Regions from separate parts of the Thiocapsa bogorovii genome, predicted to be linked through region 2. Evidence: predicted binding sites of a transcription regulator. Region 2 holds the regulator's gene; each other region holds the start of a gene.
The links. The regulator FNR, encoded in region 2, switches genes on or off when oxygen is low (the NO sensors DNR and NnrR bind a similar motif). The targets are predictions, from matches to a motif close to TTGATNTANATCAA.
Positions count from the first base shown of each region.

Region 1: a site for FNR is predicted at 4,023-4,036, ahead of LT988_RS04675 (sulfur globule protein CV3). Genes of this name have one in related genera too.
Region 3: a site for FNR is predicted at 3,631-3,644, ahead of hcp (hydroxylamine reductase). Genes of this name have one in related genera too.

Region 1 covers NZ_CP089309.1:1,020,074-1,026,590, reverse strand. The annotation lists partial or broken gene LT988_RS04705 (energy-coupling factor ABC transporter permease) at 1-108, shown strand, start outside; gene LT988_RS04700 (ECF transporter S component family protein) at 173-352, shown strand; gene LT988_RS04695 (MlaE family ABC transporter permease) at 423-1,610, shown strand; gene LT988_RS04690 (ABC transporter ATP-binding protein) at 1,745-2,473, shown strand; gene LT988_RS04685 (MlaD family protein) at 2,470-3,495, shown strand; gene LT988_RS04680 (hypothetical protein) at 3,678-3,851, opposite strand; gene LT988_RS04675 (sulfur globule protein CV3) at 4,133-4,441, shown strand; gene glk (glucokinase) at 4,664-5,638, shown strand; gene LT988_RS04665 (CopZ family metallochaperone) at 5,816-6,025, shown strand; gene LT988_RS04660 (ion transporter) at 6,247-6,517, shown strand, end outside.
Region 2 covers NZ_CP089309.1:4,303,601-4,310,117, forward strand. The annotation lists gene LT988_RS19075 (transglycosylase SLT domain-containing protein) at 1-269, opposite strand, end outside; gene LT988_RS19080 (class I SAM-dependent methyltransferase) at 449-1,210, shown strand; gene rnhA (ribonuclease HI) at 1,203-1,634, shown strand; gene dnaQ (DNA polymerase III subunit epsilon) at 1,823-2,545, shown strand; gene fnr (fumarate/nitrate reduction transcriptional regulator Fnr) at 2,710-3,468, opposite strand; gene LT988_RS19100 (sulfur globule family protein) at 3,629-4,033, opposite strand; gene LT988_RS19105 (CTP synthase) at 4,355-5,998, shown strand; gene kdsA (3-deoxy-8-phosphooctulonate synthase) at 5,995-6,517, shown strand, end outside.
Region 3 covers NZ_CP089309.1:4,760,275-4,766,791, forward strand. The annotation lists gene LT988_RS21150 (restriction endonuclease subunit S) at 1-379, opposite strand, end outside; partial or broken gene LT988_RS25630 (type I restriction-modification system subunit M) at 1,383-2,501, opposite strand; gene LT988_RS21160 (carbonic anhydrase) at 2,700-3,452, opposite strand; gene hcp (hydroxylamine reductase) at 3,762-5,054, shown strand; gene LT988_RS21170 (DUF4407 domain-containing protein) at 5,190-6,517, shown strand, end outside.

The sequences.
Region 1 (6,517 bases), 2.4 Mb from region 2:
ACACTGAATCTGGCACTTCCAGGGGTCATCATCTGCCCACTTGCACACCGGTTCTTGGTGCGCTCGGACATCTCTCCTCGGTCGCTGACGGTGGTTGTTGCCGGTTTCCTGGTCGGCGCCTTGTCGTTCGGTGCCTCCGCCCTATCGCTGGCCGGTGTCGATCTTCTCGGCGTTGAGCAGGAGCGAATTCCCGGTGGCGGCCAAATGGATTCTGATTGGTCAGACCCCGGTGATGCTCGTCGAGGGTGCGATGACTGCCGCGACCTTGAATCTTCTCTTGGCCGTGCGTCCCGAGCTGATACCGGTGGTCGCGCACGATGGCCTTCTTCCGGCCGAGCGCACGACCATGTAGGTGCAACCGAGTGGCAACGGGCGACCCAAGTTGCCCCCTTCCCCGACAGACTTGCGCTGCGTGGCCCGGCATGCGCATCCTTATCGGCGTCATGAACGACTTCGTCTCAAATCCCGCCAAGCCGCAATCAGCTCCGCGGGTGGCGCTTGCGCGCGAGGAGGCCGGCCACATCGTCGTAGCGATCGGTGGCGCTTGGCAGCTCGATGCGGATCTGCCGGACCTCGATCGGCTCGATGCCGATCTTTTCTCCGAGCAAGAACTCACGTCCATTGCCTTCGAGACATCCGATCTGGTCGCTTGGGACTCCGGGCTCGTGAGCTACCTCGCGTCCCTGGTCTGGCGGTGTCGGGAACGCGGCATCGAGGTGCGGGACGACGGGCTCCCGGAGGGGATTCAAGCCCTGTTGCACCTGGCCTCGACGGTGCCGCAGCGTCGCGCCGACGGTCAGGACGAGCACGCCGACCCCTTTCTTCGGCGGTTCGGTCAGGACTTCATCGATCTGGCGCGCTCCACGGGCGAGATCCTTGCGTTTGTCGGGGAAGTGACCCTCGCAGTGCGCTCGATGCTGGCGGGGCGAGCCCGCTTTCGGCACTCGGAGCTTTGGCTGCTGATCGAGGAGGTGGGAGCCGATGCCCTGCCCATCATCAGTCTCGTCAGCTTTCTCGTCGGTCTGATCCTCGGCTATATCGGCGATCAGCAGTTGGCCCAATTCGGTGCGCGGATCTTCGTCGCCGACCTGGTCGGGCTCGCCATTGTCATCCAGATCGCTGCGCTCATCACGGCGATCGTGCTCGCCGGGCGGACCGGGGCAGCTTTTGCGGCCCAGCTCGGGACCATGCAGGTGAACGAAGAGATCGATGCCCTGCGCACCTTGGGGATCTCGCCGGTCGAGTTCCTGGTCTTGCCGCGACTCATCGCGCTGGTTGCCATGACGCCCTTGTTGGCCATCTATGCGAACCTCACGGGGATCCTCGGCGGGGCCTTTGCCGGCACGGTGGTCGGTGGTTTGAATCCGGCCGAGTATTTTACCGAGACGGTTGCGGCGATCGGCTGGAACCACATCACGCAGGGTCTGATCAGTGCGACCGTCTTCGGCGCCATCGTCGCCGTGTCCGGATGCCTGCGCGGCATGCAGTGCGGTCGCAGTGCCGCTGCGGTCGGCGAGGCGACGACCTCGGCGGTGGTGACCTCGATCGTCTTCATCGTGATTGCATCGGCGGTCCTTACGATCGTCTTCGATGCGGTCGGTCTTTCGTGATCGGCTGGACGACGATGCCGACCGGAGCCGCGCGTGACGAACAAAGCCGAACCTCCGGCGATCTGTCCACGGCTGCGCCGACCGATCGAGCCTCTAGTCGGGCGGGCAGCTCCGCCGATGATCGACATATCGTCGTGGATGCCCTGTCCGTCGGCTACGGCGAGACGGTGATTCAGCGCGATCTGAGCTTCGGAATCCGGCGCGGCGACGTCTTCGTCATCATGGGCGGCAGCGGCAGCGGCAAAAGCACGCTCATGCGCAGTCTGGTTGGACTCTTGGAGCCGCTGGCCGGGAAGATCCTGTTCGACGGCGAGAGCTTTTGGGATGCGCCCCAGAGCGCGCGTATCCGAAGGATGCGTCGCAATGGCGTGATGTATCAGAGCGGTGCCCTCTGGAGCTCCATGACACTCGAGGAGAATGTTGCCTTGCCGCTCGAGCAATACACGCGGCTTCGACCGAGCCAGGTCCACGATGTCGCGGTCTACAAGCTCGCGTTGGTCGGCCTCTCGGCCTACTGCGACTATTATCCCTCCGAGATCAGCGGCGGCATGCGCAAACGGGTCGGCGTCGCACGAGCCATGGCCCTGGATCCGGATATCCTCTTCTTCGACGAGCCATCGGCGGGCCTCGACCCCTTGAGTGCGCGTCTGCTCGATGAGCTGATTCTCGAGCTGCGCGAGAGCCTGGGCACGACCATGGTCGTCGTGACCCATGACCTTGCGAGCATCTTCGCCATCGCGGACGACTCGGTGTTTCTCGACGCCTCCTCGCAGACCATGCTCACCACGGGCAACCCGCGCAAGCTGCGCGAGCACAGCGAGATCGAGATCGTCCGTGATTTTCTGAGCCGGGGAGAGACATGAGCAAGCAGGCCAATCCGACCGTGATCGGCGGCTTCGTGCTCGGGGCCTTGGCCCTTGTCGTGATCGCGATTTTGGTTTTCGGCAGCGGTGCGCTCTTTCGCGAGCAGGTTCCGATGGTGACCTATTTCCCCGGTTCGGTGCAGGGGTTGAATGTCGGCGCCGGGGTTCAGTTCGAGGGTGTGACGGTGGGGCGCGTGACCGGGATCGAGCTGAGGTTCTCGCCGGATACCGGCACCTTCAGTGTGCCGGTGACCTACGAGGTCTGGCCGGAAAGCGTGAGCATTCTCGGTTCGGCCTCTGACGACTCGCCCGAGGAGATCCTCCGCGGGTTGGTCAAGGAGCGCGGTTTGCATGCACGCCTGGAGTCCTTGAGTTTCGTCACCGGGCAATACGTGATTGCGCTCCAGTTGATCCCGGATCGCCCCGTGCGGTTGGTGGAGGATCCCGACGATGCCGTCGAGGTACCCGCGATCGAGGCGACGCGCGACCGGATGACGGAGATGCTCAACAATCTGCGGCTTGACGATCTCGTCAATGAAGCGTCGTTGACTCTAGCGTCGATCCGGCAATTGATCGGTTCCGGGGAGGTGCTGCGTTTGCTCGAGAGGTTGAACGAGACGCTTGCTGCGGCTCGGGTGCTGATCGAGGATTTCGATCGGGAGGTGCAGCCGCTCGCACAGCGCCTGGATTCGACGCTCGGGGATTTCGGTGCGATGGCACAAACGGTGAATTCCAGCGTTGTGCCGGTCGCGGAGAGTCTCGAGACGGTCGCCGAGTCGCTGACTGTATTGGTGCGAAGGGTCGACGAGCAGGTGGTCCCGCTCTCGGGCGCGGCGCAATCCGCGCTGGGCGAGGTCGAGACCGCCATGCGCTCGCTGGGGTCCTTGGCCGGCGATGCCTCCGGGACGCGGGTTCGGCTTGACCGGTTCCTCGGCGAGGCCTCGGCGGCAGCGCGATCACTTCGGGATCTTGCCGACTATCTGGAGCGGCATCCGGATGCGGTGTTGCGCGGGAAGCGATAAACCGCGTTTCGGTGGTTGACCGGGTGTTGCTTTTGAAAGGACTTGGCGACCTTGACGCACATGTTCGTCCGACAGTTCACCGTCGCCGGGTCATGCTGCAGATCTCGGTCTAGACGGCTCCGGACACATCAGGCCCGGAGACGCAAGCGTCTCCGGGCCTGACTCGCCGAGGCCTGAACCGATTAGAAGTCGAGGAAGCTCACGGTCTCGGTCGATTCGGCAGGAACCGCCTGCACTTCGACAACGGGCTCTTTCAGCTCTTCGTTCGCGAGACGCTCAGACTCCGGCATCACCATCGCGGTTTGGACACCGCCCACGAGCAGAGCGACTGCGGCAAGAACACCTAATGCACCCATGGTATATCTCCGATTTCGGTTGGTTGCTGGTATGGGGATCATTATATAAGCAAATTCTAATTAAGCAAGCGCTAATTTTGACGATCTTCGCGCAATCTTTTTCGGCACCCCCATCCGCTCGTGACGCTACCTGAGCCGGCAACTTGGGTTGGTCGCTAATATTAGCGATTGTTGATCAAGATCAAACCTCTAGCTCGGATTCCGTCCTAATCTTGATGTCACGTCGGAGCGAATCGTGCTCACGGCGTGCTCAACAGGTTTCTCGAGACGGGAGAAATGTGATGACGACAACAAAACGGCTTGTGCTTGCTGCGGCGGTCGCCGCTGTTGCTGCTTTCGGCTCCATGTCCGCGAACGCCTTCTGGGGTTCCGGCCCCTTCGGCATGTTCCCGGGCGGTTGGGGCGGACCTTGGAACTCGCCTTGGTACGGACCCTATGGGGGCTATCCCTATGGTGGTTACGGGTATCCCTACGGAGCTTATGGCGCACCTTACGGTTGGGGTGCCCCCTACGGCTGGGGTGCGCCGCTCTACGGCTATCCGGCCTATAGCTACCCGACGACGCAGTCGAGCACCGACTCGAGCAAGTAATTCTCCTCGCCTCGATGCCGTCCGGTATCGGGGCGAGAATCACCGCGTTCGCGGCCGCGAGGGGCGCTCGCGCCTTCAGCGCGACGTTTCTCGCGTCTCGAATCGCCCCACCCGTTGCCGGACCGGCACGCTCATCATCGCCTCCGACCTCCTGCCTGCTATCATCCGCGTCGGCTCGCGTCTGCAAGCGAGTCCTGTCAGCGATCTGAGCGGAGAAGCGATATGCGAGTACTCGTCGGCGATATCGGGGGTACCAAGACGGCATTGGGTCTTGCGAAGACGCACGGAGACCGCGTCGATCTCGAGAAGACGATGCAGTATCCGAGTGCGGATTTCGACTCGCTCGACGAGATCGTCCGGTGCTATCTCGAGGAGACCGGAACGACCTGTCGTTTCGCGGCCTTCGCCATCGCCGGGCCGGTGCGGGACCGGCGCAGTCAGGCGACGAATCTACCCTGGGACCTGGATGCCGATGCCATGGAGCAGGCACTCGGCTTTGCCGGCGTTGCGCTGCTGAATGATCTGGAGGCGACGGCTTGGGGGCTCGCGGCATTGGGCCCCGACGACCTGGTCGAGGTCCATCCGGGGGAGGCGGCACAAGGCAACGCCTGCGTGGTCGCTGCGGGTACCGGACTCGGAGAAGCGGGGTTATTCTGGGACGGCTTGCGTCACCATCCTTTCGCGACCGAAGGCGGGCATGCGGACTTCGGGCCTACCGACGAGCGCGAGTGCGCGCTCCATGCGTTCCTGAAGCAACGCTTCGGGCGGGTCAGTTGGGAGCGCGTCGTTTCCGGTCTCGGGATCCGAAACCTCTACGACTTCTTGTCCGAATGGCGCGGAATCGAATCGCCGCCCGCGTTGCGCGAGTCCCTCACGAGCGGGGACGCCGCAGCGGCGATCGCCGCGGCCGCTTCGGAGAACTCCTGCCCGGTCTGCACCGAGACAATGGACCTGTTCTTTCTTCTCTACGGGCGTGAGGCCGGAAACATGGCACTCAAGCAGATGGCGCTCGGCGGGGTCTACCTCGGCGGGGGTATCGCGCCGAAGAACCTTGACGCCCTGCGCAGCAGCGCCTTCCTGGAGGGTTTCCTCGATAAAGGCCGTTTGGAGCCTCTGATGCGCGCGATGCCGGTTCGGGTGATCGTGCAGCCGAGCACGCCGCTGATGGGGGCGGCTCGGTTTCTGGCGTCGCAGTAGGTAGCTCCGGCTATCAGCCGCCAGTCACCAGCCACCAGCCACCAGCCACCAGCCGCCAGTTTCAAAGTCGCTGGAAGCAGGAGGCAGGAGGCAGCAGGCAGCAGGCAGCAGGCAGCAGGCAGCAGGCAGCAGGCAGCAGGCAGCAGGCTAAACCCTAAATCCAATAAAGAGGAACCCATGACACAAATGCTCAGCATTACCGGAATGAGCTGCGCCCACTGCGTTCGCGCCGTGACCTCGGCGCTGGAGTCTGTTGCCGGCGTCGAGTCTGTCGTGGTGGATCTGGAGCTCGGTCGTGCCAGGGTCGAGGGACAGGCCGATGCCGATGCCTTGATCGCAGCCGTCGTCGCCGAGGGTTATGGCGCGGAGCCGGCCCCACCGGCATGATCTCGGGTCGGGTCCCGATCGGCCTCGCCCTGTGGGGTGAGTCTCGGTGCCGATGCTCCATCCATGCGGACGCCGCGGTTGTCGCGATCGGGCGCTAAGCCTAGACCCTCGATCACCCCGGGATCGGTCGAGCGTCGCCTGAATCTTTCGTTCCAGTCCCGTGGATCGGTACGTCCGATCCGCGTCGTCTGTTGTCTGTCGTTTTGTCGGAGGCAGTTGTCATGTCGAGCCGTGAAAAGGTCGGCGTATGGATCGAATCGACCCGGATTCAGGGCATCATCATCGGGTTGATTCTGGTCAACGCGGTCACCCTTGGATTGGAGACCTCGTCGAGCATCATGGCCAGCTATGGCGGGTTCCTGCATCTTATTGATCGCGTAATCTTGGCCGCATTCGTCGCGGAGATGCTGCTGAAGCTCTTCGCTCACGGGCGGGGCTTTTTCCGTCGAGGCTGGAACCTGTTCGACTTTACCGTGATTGCGATTGCGTTGA
Region 2 (6,517 bases):
TCCGCGTAAAGATCGAGGGTCATCCCGCTGCGGACACGGTTCCAGAGGTCGCCGCGCGCATCCGCTCGCCCGGCGGTGCGTCTCTCCATGACCACGACATCCGTGGCCGGTCGGACGTAACCGTATTCGCGGGCCGAAACCATGCCTGAGTAGCCGGAGTCTCCGAAGTCGTTCTCGGCGGTTCGGGTCTCCGTCGCGCAACCGTTCAAAAGCAGCGTCAGAACGCCGAGCGCGCCGAGCGTGCGCGCGAAACGAGCGGCATCAGGCATGTTTTCCCCCTAGGAATTCCCGGTAAGTGATTGTTTAATTGAGTTATCCAGGAATTAGAAAAGCATCATACCCAAAGACGGCCGTCAATTCCAGGTCCGGATGCCGGAAATTCGGTGGTACCGCCGCACGACAGTGCGTGCAATCACGGTTAACATGCGTCTCTCGAAGAGGCATCGGCATGACTGTGCGCAAGAGTCCGGGTTCACCCCTGGCGAGACTACAAGATTGGTATCGGTCGCCGCTCGGAGTCGAGGTGGCGGCCCTTGAGAGCGCGTGCGTTCAGCGGCTGCTGAGCGACACCTTCGGCTACTACCTGGTCCAGATCGGCGTGACCGAGAGCTTTCGCGACGCGATGGCCTCAAGTCGGATCCGCCATCGAATCCTGATGCCCTGCGAGCAGCCCTCGGGTCATGGCGGACGCGAGATCGTCGGGTTGCCGAGCAGGCTGCCGCTTGCGAGCGATTCGATCGACGCGCTCCTGTTGCCGCATACCTTGGATTTCTCGCCCGATCCCCACGCGGTGCTTCGCGAGGTCGAGCGCGTGCTGATCCCGGAGGGGCGAGTGATCGTTCTGGGCTTCAACGCGCTCAGTGCCTGGGGCCTCTGGTCCCTGCTGCGCGGTTCCGGGACGCAGGTCCCTTGGTGCGGGCGTTTCCGCACCGCTTATCAAATCGAGGATTGGTTGTCCGTGTTGGGTTTCGATATCGAGCTTCGCGAGCACATTATGTTTCGGCCGCCGTTCCGGCGCGCCCTGGGGCCGAGCTGTGCGGCATTCGACACCTTGGGGGGGCGCCTCTGGCCGATCCTGGGCGGTGTCTATTTGATCCGGGCCGTCAAACGCGTGGCGACCTTGACGCCGCTGCGTCCGGCCTGGGGGCGGCGCTCACTGCTGCGCGGTGGCGCGGCGGAGCCGACGACACGCAGGGCCGGTCATGCCTGACTGCGTGCGCGCTTACACCGACGGTGCCTGCAAGGGCAATCCGGGACCCGGGGGTTGGGGTGTCCTGCTGCGATGGGGGGAGGTCGAGAAGGAGCTGTGCGGGGGTGAACGCGCGACCACCAACAACCGCATGGAGCTGATGGCGGTCATCATGGCGCTGGAGAGCATGAAGCGTCCGACCTGTCTCGAGATCGTCACCGACTCTCAATACGTCAAGCGGGGGGTCGAGGAATGGATGCCGCGTTGGAAACGCAACGGCTGGCAGACGGCCGATCGCAAGCCCGTGAAAAACCGTGACCTTTGGGAGCGTTTGGATGGCGCCATCGGCGCTCATCAGGTGCGCTGGAAGTGGGTCAAAGGTCATGCCGGGCACGCCGAGAACGAGCGTGCCGACCGATTGGCAAATCGAGGGATCGCGGGCTGAATCGCGTCCGGCATGACATGCGCAATTTTCGATTCGACTCGTCGTCGCATGACTCGGCTCCCGTCGGTGCGGACGCGATTCAGATTCTTGAATTTCGCTCTTTAAACCGCGTCAGGTACGGGGGAGGCGTAGTCCTCCGGGATTCGCTTGCCTGCAACGCAGCGGTTTACACTATGGACGCGGTTTAAATGAGACAGATCGTTCTCGATACCGAGACCACGGGTCTCGACCCCCAGGCAGGCCATCGCATCATCGAGATCGGCTGTGTCGAGCTGATCGACCGCCGCTTGACCGGAAACAACTTCCACCGCTATCTCCAGCCGGATCGGGAGATCGACGCGGGCGCCTCCGATGTACACGGGATCACGAACGCCTTTCTCGCCGACAAGCCACGTTTCGCCGAGATTGCCGAGAGCTTCCTGGACTATGTGGAAGGGGCCGAGTTGATCATCCACAACGCGACCTTCGATCTCGGGTTTCTCGATCGCGAGATTCTAGGATGGAACGCCGAAGCGTCGCGGATCACGGACCTGTGCGAGGTGACGGACACGCTGATCATGGCCCGGCGCATGCACCCGGGGCAGCGCAACAGCCTCGATGCCTTGTGCAAGCGCTACGGCGTGGATCATCGCCACCGCGACCTGCATGGCGCCCTGCTCGATGCCGAGATCCTGGCGGATGTCTATCTCGCCATGACCGGGGGGCAGGTGGCGTTGAGCCTCGGAGAAGAGCTCGCGGCGCCGTCTCACGACGGACCGGACGCTCGGCATCGCGGCCGGCTGGATCCGAATCGGCCGCGCCTGCGGGTGATTCAAGCCGACCCGGCCGCGCTCGCCGCTCATGCCGCGCGCCTCGCGGCGATCCAGGCCGCAAGTGCGGAGGGTTGTCTTTGGCTTCGCGTCGAGGGATGACGCCGCCCGCGGTTTAGTCGTGTGTGGCCACGGAGATCCCCGCAGCCTTCATGGAGATGCTTCTTAGGGTTTTCAGTCTCCTAAACTGCGCCGACTCTAAGGGCTATCGATCGCTCCGAGGCCGATCCAGCCCTCCGAACATCACATACCGCAACGGGCGCAGTTTAGCTCTGCTGCTGTTGGCGGCGATTCTGCCCGGCGCCGCCCACCAGAGACTCCAGCGTACTCACATCGAGCAGCTGAATGTGCTTACGGTCGACGTTCATCAGTCCGTCGTCTTGGAATCGCGTGAAGAGACGGCTGACGGTCTCGACGGCGAGTCCCAGGTAGTTCCCGATCTCATGGCGGGACATGCTCAGATAGAAGTCGGTCGCGGACAGCCCGCGTTTGTGCAGGCGCTTGGACAGGCTGAGCAGGAAGGCGGCGAGACGTTCCTCGGCGTTCTTCTTGCCGAGGAGCAAGAGCATGTCCGTATCGTGTCCGATTTCCTTGCTGAGCAGGCGATACATCTGATGCTGCAGGCTCGGAATGGTTGCGGTGAGCTCTTCGAGTCGGGTGAAGGGGACCTCGCAGATAGCGGAGGTCTCGAGGACCTTCGCCGAGCAGGCATGGATGTCCTTATCGATCGCATCCAGTCCAATCACCTCGCCGGGAAGATGGAAGCCCAGCACCTGCTCGCCGCCCTCCGGACTCGGAGCGAAGGTCTTCACCGATCCGGTCTTCACGACATAGAGCGAACGAAATCGGTCGCCGTCTCGAAACAGGAAGTCGCCCCGGTGGAGCGGTCGTGTTCGCTTCACGATCTCGTCGAGTCGCTCGACATCATCCGGCGCAAGGCCCATAGGCAAGCAGAGCGACGACAGGGAGCAGTTTCTGCAGGCGACGCGAATGGTCTCCAATGAGATTACTTTGTGATGGCTCACGGCATCGCCCCTCGGTCTTCGGTCACCAGATTTTGAACCGTCGCTTGATCTGGATCAAGCGAAGATTATCTTCTTGTCGTCAGGCCGACCTGGACCCGCAAAAAAGGCCGCGCCCTCGCGGGCGCGGCCTTGACGCAAGCATGCCGATTCTGCGTTCGGCCTACTTGGCTTCGCCGGTCGCGGGAGCAGCGGGCGCGGCATAGGGTGCGGCGTAAGGCGCGCCGTAGTAGGGGACACCGTAACCGGGGTAGCCGTAGCCATAGCCTGGATAACCGTAACCGTAACCGTAGCCGGGATAGCCGTACCCGTAACCACGTCCGTAGCCATAGCCGCGCCCGCGTCCGTAGCCGCGACCCCCGCCGCTCATGTTCATGTTGAAGTCGCCCCAGCCGTCGCCGAGCATGTCGCCGAACAGGTCACCGAGGCCGGAACCATAGCCCGGGCCGTAGCCGCCATAGCCTGGCCCACCCCAACCGGGCCCCCACCACGCCTGGGCCGGGCTGACGGCCAAGGTGGCGGCACCTGCGATTGCGGCTGCACTCATCAATCTTGCTGTTTGACGCATCGTTGACGCTCCTCTGTTGACACTCATCTTTTACGACATCGATCAAGGCCGCTGTGTCGGCGCCCGACCCTAGACGAGCGCCGACAACGCCGAGAAGGTGTGTTTCGTCATTTGCGAAACCGCTCCGAATATACGCAGCCCGTTCGAGTTTGTGAAGGTCGCGCAGCACCCTGTCCGGCGTGCTCGCCCCCGGTCGTGATGTTCGCGACGCGCACGCTCGCGGCAGCAGCAAGAGCCGGCATTCGCATTGAGCAGTTGCGGGGTTTTTGGTAGCGTGTTGGCGGATCCGGGCCATTGCCCTCGACTGCCTCCACTACCCCCATGACCAAGTTCATCTTCATCACCGGCGGTGTCGTCTCGTCGCTCGGTAAAGGCATCGCGTCGGCGTCTCTCGGGGCGCTCTTGGAGGCTCGCGGCCTGCGGGTGACCATGATCAAGCTCGATCCCTACATCAACGTGGATCCGGGCACCATGAGTCCGTTCCAGCACGGCGAGGTCTATGTGACCGACGACGGCGCCGAGACCGATCTCGATCTGGGCCACTACGAGCGCTTCCTGCGCACCCCGATGGGTCGCAACAACAACTTCACGACCGGCCAGATCTACGAGAGCGTCATCCGCAAGGAGCGGCGCGGCGACTATCTCGGGCGCACCGTCCAGGTCATCCCGCATATCACCGACGAGATCAAGCAGGCGATCCGTCTCGGTGCCGAGGGTGCGGACGTGGCCATGGTCGAGATCGGTGGCACCGTGGGCGACATCGAGTCCTTGCCCTTTCTGGAGGCGATCCGCCAGATGCGTGTGGAGGAGGGGCGTGAGAACGCACTCTTCATGCATCTCACGCTCGTGCCATACATCCGCACCGCCGGCGAAATCAAGACCAAGCCCACGCAGCACTCGGTCAAGGAGTTGCGCTCCATCGGTATCCAGCCGGACATTCTGCTGTGCCGCGCCGAGAAGCACCTTCCGGACGAGGAGCGCCGCAAGATTGCGCTCTTCACCAACGTGACCGAAGACGCGGTCATCTCTGCGGTCGACGCCGACAACATCTATCGTATCCCGCGGCTCCTGCACGACCAGAAGCTCGACGATCTGGTGGTGCGCCAATTCGGGATCGAGGCCCCCGAGGCGGATCTACGTGAATGGGATCGTGTCCTGGAAGGTTTCGATCACCCCGAGCAGGTCGTGCGCGTCGGCATGGTCGGCAAGTACATGCACCTCACCGAGGCCTACAAATCGCTCTCCGAGGCGCTGGCCCATGCCGGTGTGCACACCAGGACCAAGGTCGAGATCGTTTATCTGGATTCGGAGGTCATCGAGCAGGAGGGGACCGAGGGTCTCGACGGGCTCGATGCCATCCTGGTCCCGGGCGGATTCGGCGAGCGCGGCATCGAGGGCAAGATCCAGGCAGCCCGCTACGCGCGCGAGCACCGCATCCCCTATCTCGGGATTTGTCTCGGGATGCAGATTGCCGTCATCGAGTACGCACGCCATGTTGCCGCACTCGAGGGTGCCCACAGCACCGAGTTCGATCGCCAGACCCCGCATCCCGTGATCGCGCTCATCACCGAGTGGCGCGACGAGCGCGGCCGGATCGAGACCCGAGACGAGGGTGTTGATTTGGGCGGATCGATGCGGTTGGGTGGTCAGAATTGCCGTCTGGAGCCCGGTAGTCTTGCACGCAACGTCTACGGCAAGCCGCAGATCCGCGAGCGCCACCGTCATCGCTACGAGTTCAACATCTGCTATCTGAACGTGATGAAGGACGCGGGGATGCGCTTCTCCGGCTGGTCGCTCGATAACCGGCTCGTGGAGATCATCGAGATCCCGGATCACCCCTGGTTCATCGCCTGCCAGTTCCATCCGGAATTCACATCGACCCCGCGCGACGGGCATCCGCTCTTTTGCGGCTTCGTTCGCGCCGCGCTGACGCGGCGTCAACTGGTGCAAGGTGCCCCCGCATGATGCTTTTTCCCGGTTTCGAGGTCGGCCTGGATCGACCGCTCTTCCTGATCGCCGGTCCCTGCGTGATCGAGAGCGCCGGACTGGCCGAGGACACGGCCGGCGCCCTCAAGGAGCTGACCGACGACCTGGGGATCCCTTTCATCTACAAGTCGTCCTTCGACAAGGCCAACCGCTCTTCCTCGGGCAGCTTCCGCGGTCTCGGGCTCGAGCAGGGGCTGGCGATCCTGGAGGGCGTACGCGAGCGCATCCGCGTCCCGATCCTGACCGACGTGCATGAAGACACGCCGCTGGGCGAGGTCGCGGATGTGGTGGATGTCCTTCAGACCCCGGCCTTTCTGTGTCGCCAGACCAATTTCATCCAAGCGGTCGCGAGCCAGGGCAAGCCCGTCAACATCAAGAAGGGTCAGTTCCTGGCCCCTTGGGACATGCGCCACGTGGTCGAGAAGGCGCGCGCGACGGGAAACACGCAGATCATGGTCTGCGAGCGCGGCGTCTCCTTCGGCTACAACAACCTGGTTT
Region 3 (6,517 bases), 460 kb from region 2:
GGTCGCGCAGCTCGCCGTTGTCGTCGATGCCGCGGGTCAGCAGGTCGTGGAGCAGCCCCTGCTTCATCTGCTGGAGCTTGGCGATGACCTGCTCGGTCTTGCGGATGGCCTCGTCGAGGGTGTCGAGGATTTCGGCGATGCGGCGTTGTTCGGGGAGGGGTGGCAGGTCGAGGGTCAGGGAGAGAATTTGAGCCTGCCCGAGGCTTGCCTGATTGATGGCGGATTTGGCCTCTCGTCGCGCGTGAGCGCGGCCTTTGTTGGACTGGAGGACACGAAAACAGAACCTCGGGTCGACCTTCAGCCTATCGAAGCGCAGCAGCATAAGGTTCATGCCATGGAAGAGCATTCGCTGTTCATCGAATAGCGCGACTTTCCCGATATGTTACAGGGAGTTGATGTGACTATAAAGAACGTCACCGGGTTGTAGGTCGTAGGATGAGGCGGGCGCATTCAGGTAACCTACGCGGTTCCAGTCGATACTGCCTTCCGCAATGGTTTCGATCCTCGATACTGGGTACGCAGTCGGTCTGGTCGTTTGGGAAGCCGTGGTTCCATTTCGGACGGCAGAAACAACATCCTTAAGCTCTATCCCGACCCAGCCGTCAACTGACATAACCCAGCTCCTGAAGAAACCCATCCAACCGCCCCTTCGCCGTATTCCGCTCACGCTCGATATCCCGCAGCGTCACCCGGTACTTCGCCCACCAGCCTTCGACCGCCGACACCACAGCCTGTCGGTGGGCGGCGACCCGTCGGTCCAGCTCCCGGCGCAGGTCGGCCTTGAGGATGCCGAGCACCAGCGCGCGGGCCTGCTCGGCGGTCAGCCCGGCCTGGGCGTCCTCCAGATGGTCGGTGAAGCCCTTTTGCAGGGTCTTGAGCCTGGTCTTGGCCGCGGACAGCTTGCGCTTCAGCTCCTTGAGATCGCTCGCGGACAGGGCCTCCTCGTCGCCGCCTTCGTTCTCTTCCTCGCCGTCTCCTTTGGTCGTGGCGGCCTTGATTGTGGCGTCCAGCTCGGCGACCTGGCCCTCGGCTTCGGCGATCCGGTCGAGGAACTGGGGCAGCAGGGCCTTGACCAGTTTGTGGTCCAGCGGGTCGGCGCCTTTGGCACCGGGCCCGCCTTCCTCCAGCGCGGTGACGATGGTGGTGGCCCAGCCCTCGACCACGCCCTCGAAGCCGCGGGCCAGCAGGGTCTTGAGGTCGTAGACCACCTCGTTCCACCAGGTCGCGACCGCACCGGCGATCTGGAAACGGTCGAGCAGGCCGACGGGCAACAGGGCCTGCTCGAAGGAGGTCGCCAGCTCGGCGCGCAGGGTCATCAGGGCCTGGGTGCCGGCCTCGGGATCGGCAAGCCGGGCGATGCGCTGCTCCTGGCCGATCCACCAGGCGTTGAGCAGGTCGTCCTGGATGAGGCCCTTGCGGATCTCGCGCTCGGCCCCGCCGCGGAACAGCACGCCGTGGGGCATCACGGTGCAGACCATGCCGCCCCCTTGTCCACCGGTCCGCAGCACCGAGACCATGTGCTGCACGAACATCAGGTCGGCCTTTTTGCCGGACTCGGGGCAGAATCCATAGGGGAAGCGCTCGGGATAGGGGATGCCGTCGGCGGCGTAGTTCTGCGAGAAGGGCGGATTGGTGATGACCCGGTCGAAGCGCATCAGCTCGCCGCCTTCGACGTGCAGGGGTTCGGCCAAGGTGTCGCCGTTGCGCAGATCCGCGTCGGCGATCCCGTGCAGGATCATGTTCATCTTGCTGATGGACCAGACCCCGCCGTTGTCCTCCTGCCCGTAGAGGCCGAGGTTGCGCGGGTTGCCGCCGTGCTCGCGCACATGCTCGGCGGAGAGGATCAACATGCCGCCCGAGCCGGAACAGGGGTCGTAGACGCGCATGCCCTCCTCGGGGTCTGCCAGGCGGACCATCATGCGCACCACGGCGCGCGGGGTGTAGAACTCACCGCCCTTCTTGCCGGCGGAGTCGGCGAACTCGCCGACCAGGTATTCGTAGGCGGCGCCGAGCAGGTCGGGGAACTCGAAGTCCTCGTTGCGCAGCCGGTAGCGGTTGAAGTGGGCGATCAACTCGCGCAGCTTCTTGTCCGGCAGCTTGGACTTGCCGACGTTACGGGTGAAGTCGATGTGGTGGAGCACGCCTTCCAGGCCGGTGTTCTCCTCCTCCCGCGCGCCCAGGGCCTTGTTCAACCCGTCGCCGACGTTGTGGTGCAGCGTGTCGCGCAGGTGCTCCCAGCGGGCGCGCTCGGGGACGAAGAAGGTGTCCTGGTAGTAGCCCTTGGCGTTGGCCCGCTGCTCGGCCTCCGCCTGTGTGCGGCCCCTGGCGCGCTGCTCGGCGACGATCTCCTGACGGCGGGCTTCGAACACATCCGAGCAGCGCTTGAGGAACAGCATCCCGAAGATGTATTCCTTGAACTCGGAGGCATCCATCTTGCCCCGCAGCACGTCGGCCGCACCGAACAGGTGGCGCTCGAGTTGGGCCAGGGTGAGTTTGCGCATCGTGTCTCGATTCCTAATCCTTGCGCGTTTCCGTTTTCATCGGCGGCGCGGCGAACGGGCTCGACGCGTTGGCGACGCGTCCGGCCAGGGCGCCCGAGCCCGCAGTCGAAAGACGACCGTGTCCGCGTCCGGCAGACACCGGGTCGCGCATGCGGGGTTCGGACGGGTATGAGCGAGTCGCCGTCGCTCGGTGGCGACTTATTCCAGAACGACCCGTGCATTGAGCGGTTGAAGCGGCCGATCATTCGAGTGGCCCATTGCCCGTGCAAACTTCACGAGCTGCCCGTGAGAGGCGCTCACCGGATGTTTCATGACCAGCCAGGTCACGCCCTCGCTGCAGGGCGGCGTGGTGAGGGAGCCGTCGAAGCGGTAGTAAGCACGATCGGCGGGCAGCAGCGCCTCGGCGGAGGCCTCCCGCGCGAGGTGCGCCGTATGGCCCTGCGCCTGCGGCATGGCTGCCCAAGGCGTGGCGAGTGCCAGGTTCTCGGGGCCTTCTTCGAACATGACCGCGATGACCGCCAGATGGCCCTCGGCGTCCGCGTGCACCAGATGTGCCTCCATCGGGAACTCGTGGCCGTCGATGTGGTTTTCGCTGGGGGTGTGAAAGTGGAACTGCTTCAGGGTGAACTCGCGCCCGTCCAGCGTGATGGTGCTGCCGTCGTCATAGTCCACCAGGATGGTGTGTCCGTTGTGGATCTCGTCATGCCCGCCCGGCTTGTAGTGGAAGCCGATGCGCGGCAGATCGATGTCGACGCGGTTGGTGATGTCGATCGGCGTTTGGGCATGGCCTGACTGGCAGGCGACGAAATGCGGGTCGATCTCGCCCCAATGCTCCGGACCGTGGGGGCCTGAGTAGTCCCAGTGTGCGCTCTCGCCCGCGGAGGCGGACCCGGCTCCGATGACTCCGGAGCCGAGGAGGAAGGTCAAGGTCGCGATCGTTGTCCGCTTCATCGTGTATCTCGTTATGAAAGGGTGAATCGGGCGCCGGCCCGGTCGCTGATGGCCGGCGTGGATGGCGTCGGTGTCGGTCGACTCGACAGCGCCCTAAAGCATAACGGCGTTGCTGCCCGGAAAGCGATGCTCGGGTGCGGCTTGTAGCCGCGCTTGGCCGACCTCGTGGCGACGCGCCTTGATCCAAGTCAAGGAGACGCCGGTAAGCCCTCGCCAGACTACCGGTCCCCTTGATCGGCACCGCGGATCGACAGCGGTTCGAGAAGCGCGACAAGGGCTCATTGATCCCGATCCGATTCAGAGGCACCCATGCACTGCAACCAATGCGAACAGACCTTCCGTAAGACCGGCTGCGTCACCTCCCCGGGGATGTGCGGCAAGGACGCCGATGTCCAGTCCCTGCAAGAGATGTTGCTCTACGGTCTGAAGGGGATGGCCGCGTATGCCCACCACGCGCGGCGCTTGGGCAAGTCCGACGAGACCGTGTCCGCCTTCATCGAGGAGGCGCTGTTTGCGACCATGACGAACGTCAATTTCGACGTGAAGAGCCTGCTCGAATACTGTCTCGAATGCGGGCGGATGAATCTGCGGGTCATGCAGATGCTCGACGAGGGCCATGTCGAGGCCTTCGGCAAGCCGACTCCGACCAAGGTGCAGGAGGGGACGCAAGCGGGCCGCGGGATCCTCGTCACGGGCCACGATCTGGCTGACCTGCGGGACCTGCTCGAGCAGCTCGAAGGCACCGACATCAAGGTCTACACGCACGGCGAGATGCTGCCCGCCCACATGTACCCCTTCTTTCAAAACCACCCGAATCTGGCCGGCCATTACGGCAGCGCCTGGCAGAACCAAAAGCGCGAGTTCGCGGCCTTCCCCGGCCCTGTGGTGGCGACGACCAACTGCGTCTTGATTCCGCCGCAGAGCTACAAGGGCCGACTGTTCACGACCCGCGGCACGGCTGTGCCCGGCGGTCAGTGCATCCGCGACGGTGATTACAGCGCAGTTCTCGCCGAGGCGCTGCGGTGCGCGCCCTGCGAGGAGCAGATCACGGGCGAGTCGACCGTCGGATTTCACCGCAGCGTACTGCTCGATCACGCACAGACGATCGTCGATGCCGTGAAGGCAGGCCAGATCAGCCGCTTTTTCGTGATCGGTGGATGCGACGGGGCGGATCCGGGCCGCAACTATTTCAGCGACTTTGCGCAGGGCACGCCGGATGACTCATTCATCCTGACCCTGGGCTGCGGCAAGTACCGAATCCGAGATCACGCGTACGGCGAGCATCTGGGCTTCCCGCGCTTGATGGACATGGGGCAATGCAACGATGCCTACGGCGCCATCGCAGTGGCGTCCGCCCTGGCCGAGGCCTTCGAGTGCAGCGTGAACGAGCTGCCGCTGACACTGGTGATCAGTTGGTTCGAGCAGAAGGCGGTCGCCGTCCTGCTGACCCTACTCAGCCTCGGGGTCAAGGGCATCACCCTGGGTCCGAACGCGCCGGCCTTCGTCTCGCCGAACGTCTTTGCGATCCTGCAGGAGCGGTTTGACCTGCGCTTGAGCGGGAATGATGCCGAAGGGGATCTCCGCCTCGCGATGAGTGCTTGACCCCTGTTCGGCGCCGCTGCTCGCTCGGCCGGGTGGCGGAGGTCGCGCGTTCCCCACATCGGGTCGGTCAACGTCCGCCGATGGTTTATCCTGTCTTGACTGAGGTGCTCGCATTGGTCAAGGGAGGCCAGGAACATGGATCTCGGGCGGCGATCTCGACGCTTCTTCAAGGTCCCTTCATTGAATACGCTGCGGTTGCGTCCTTACGGCGACAGCCTCATCACGCCTGCCGTTGCCGTTTGGCTCGGCTTCGCCTGGGTCGTCATCCTGTTGATGGCCAGCATCGAAGGTATCGTCTGGGGTTTCGTCGGGGCCTCGATCGTACCGCAGGCCGCGGCCTGGCTTCGACCGGTCGCCGGTCTCTTCATGTTCGTGCTCATGTTCGCGATCATCTGGATCGTCGATGCCTCCCTGATCATGTCCGAGCGTCCGAGCCGCGCCCGCGGTGCACTCGGGGGCGCTCTTCGGGACGCCCGGCTCGACGAGCGAGGCGCGGGCGTCCGCTGGTTTTTCGGTCTGCTGGTCCGGGTGCTGATCGTGGCGGTCTCGCTCTATGTGACCGCGCCCTTTCTGGCCAAGCTGATCCGGGCCGACGATATCGAGAGCTACCACCAGCGCCTGGTCGAGCAGTATTACTCCAGGCGTGATGCGGCCTTCCAGTCGCAGGTCGCCGCGCGCGCCCAAGAGGTCGAGACCCGATACGGGGGGCTGACCGCGCCTTTGGAGGAAGAGGTCGAGCGTCTGAACCGGTCGCTCGACGCCGAGCGGCAACGTCGTGATCGAATCGCGGCCGAGTACACCCCCGAGATCACGGTGCTGCGCACCGAGCTGGCCGCCGCACAGGAGCGCCTCGGCGACGAGATCCACGGACGTGGCGACCGTCCGGAGGGCTATGGACCGGAAGCGCGCAAATGGGATGCTCGGGTGCAGACCCTGGTCGCCGAGTTGGCCGACAAACAGGCCGAGATCGATCGGCGCATCGCCGAGGTCGCGCAGACGATCGCGGACCAGGAAGAGCGCCTGCGTGCGCGAACGGATGAGCTCCAACGTCTGCGCCTGGAACAGCAGGAGCGCATGGACCGCATCCGGGCCGAAGTGGCCGCCGCCCAGCCCGAGGAACTGCCGCCGCGGTTGACCTTCGCGGCGCGCTCCAAGGCCTTGCAGGCACTGCGCGAGAGCCCGGACGAGGCGGGCGTGCCCCATTTCGAGACGGTCGACGGCTTTGCGCAGGCGGCGCTGGCGATCCTCTTCTTCTCGTTGATCGCGCTGAAGTTGTTCGAGCCGGCCGCGGTGCGGGCCTATTTCAGCGAATCCCTGCAGTTCCAATACCGTAAATACCTCGACGGTGCGCTGTCCGGGATCCCCGGCTTTGCCTGTCCGGAGGATCCCGCGCAACGTCTGAGTCCGGTCGAGTTCGCGCGCCAGTGGTGGCGCTACGAGCGCGATCCGGAGGGTCATTTCGC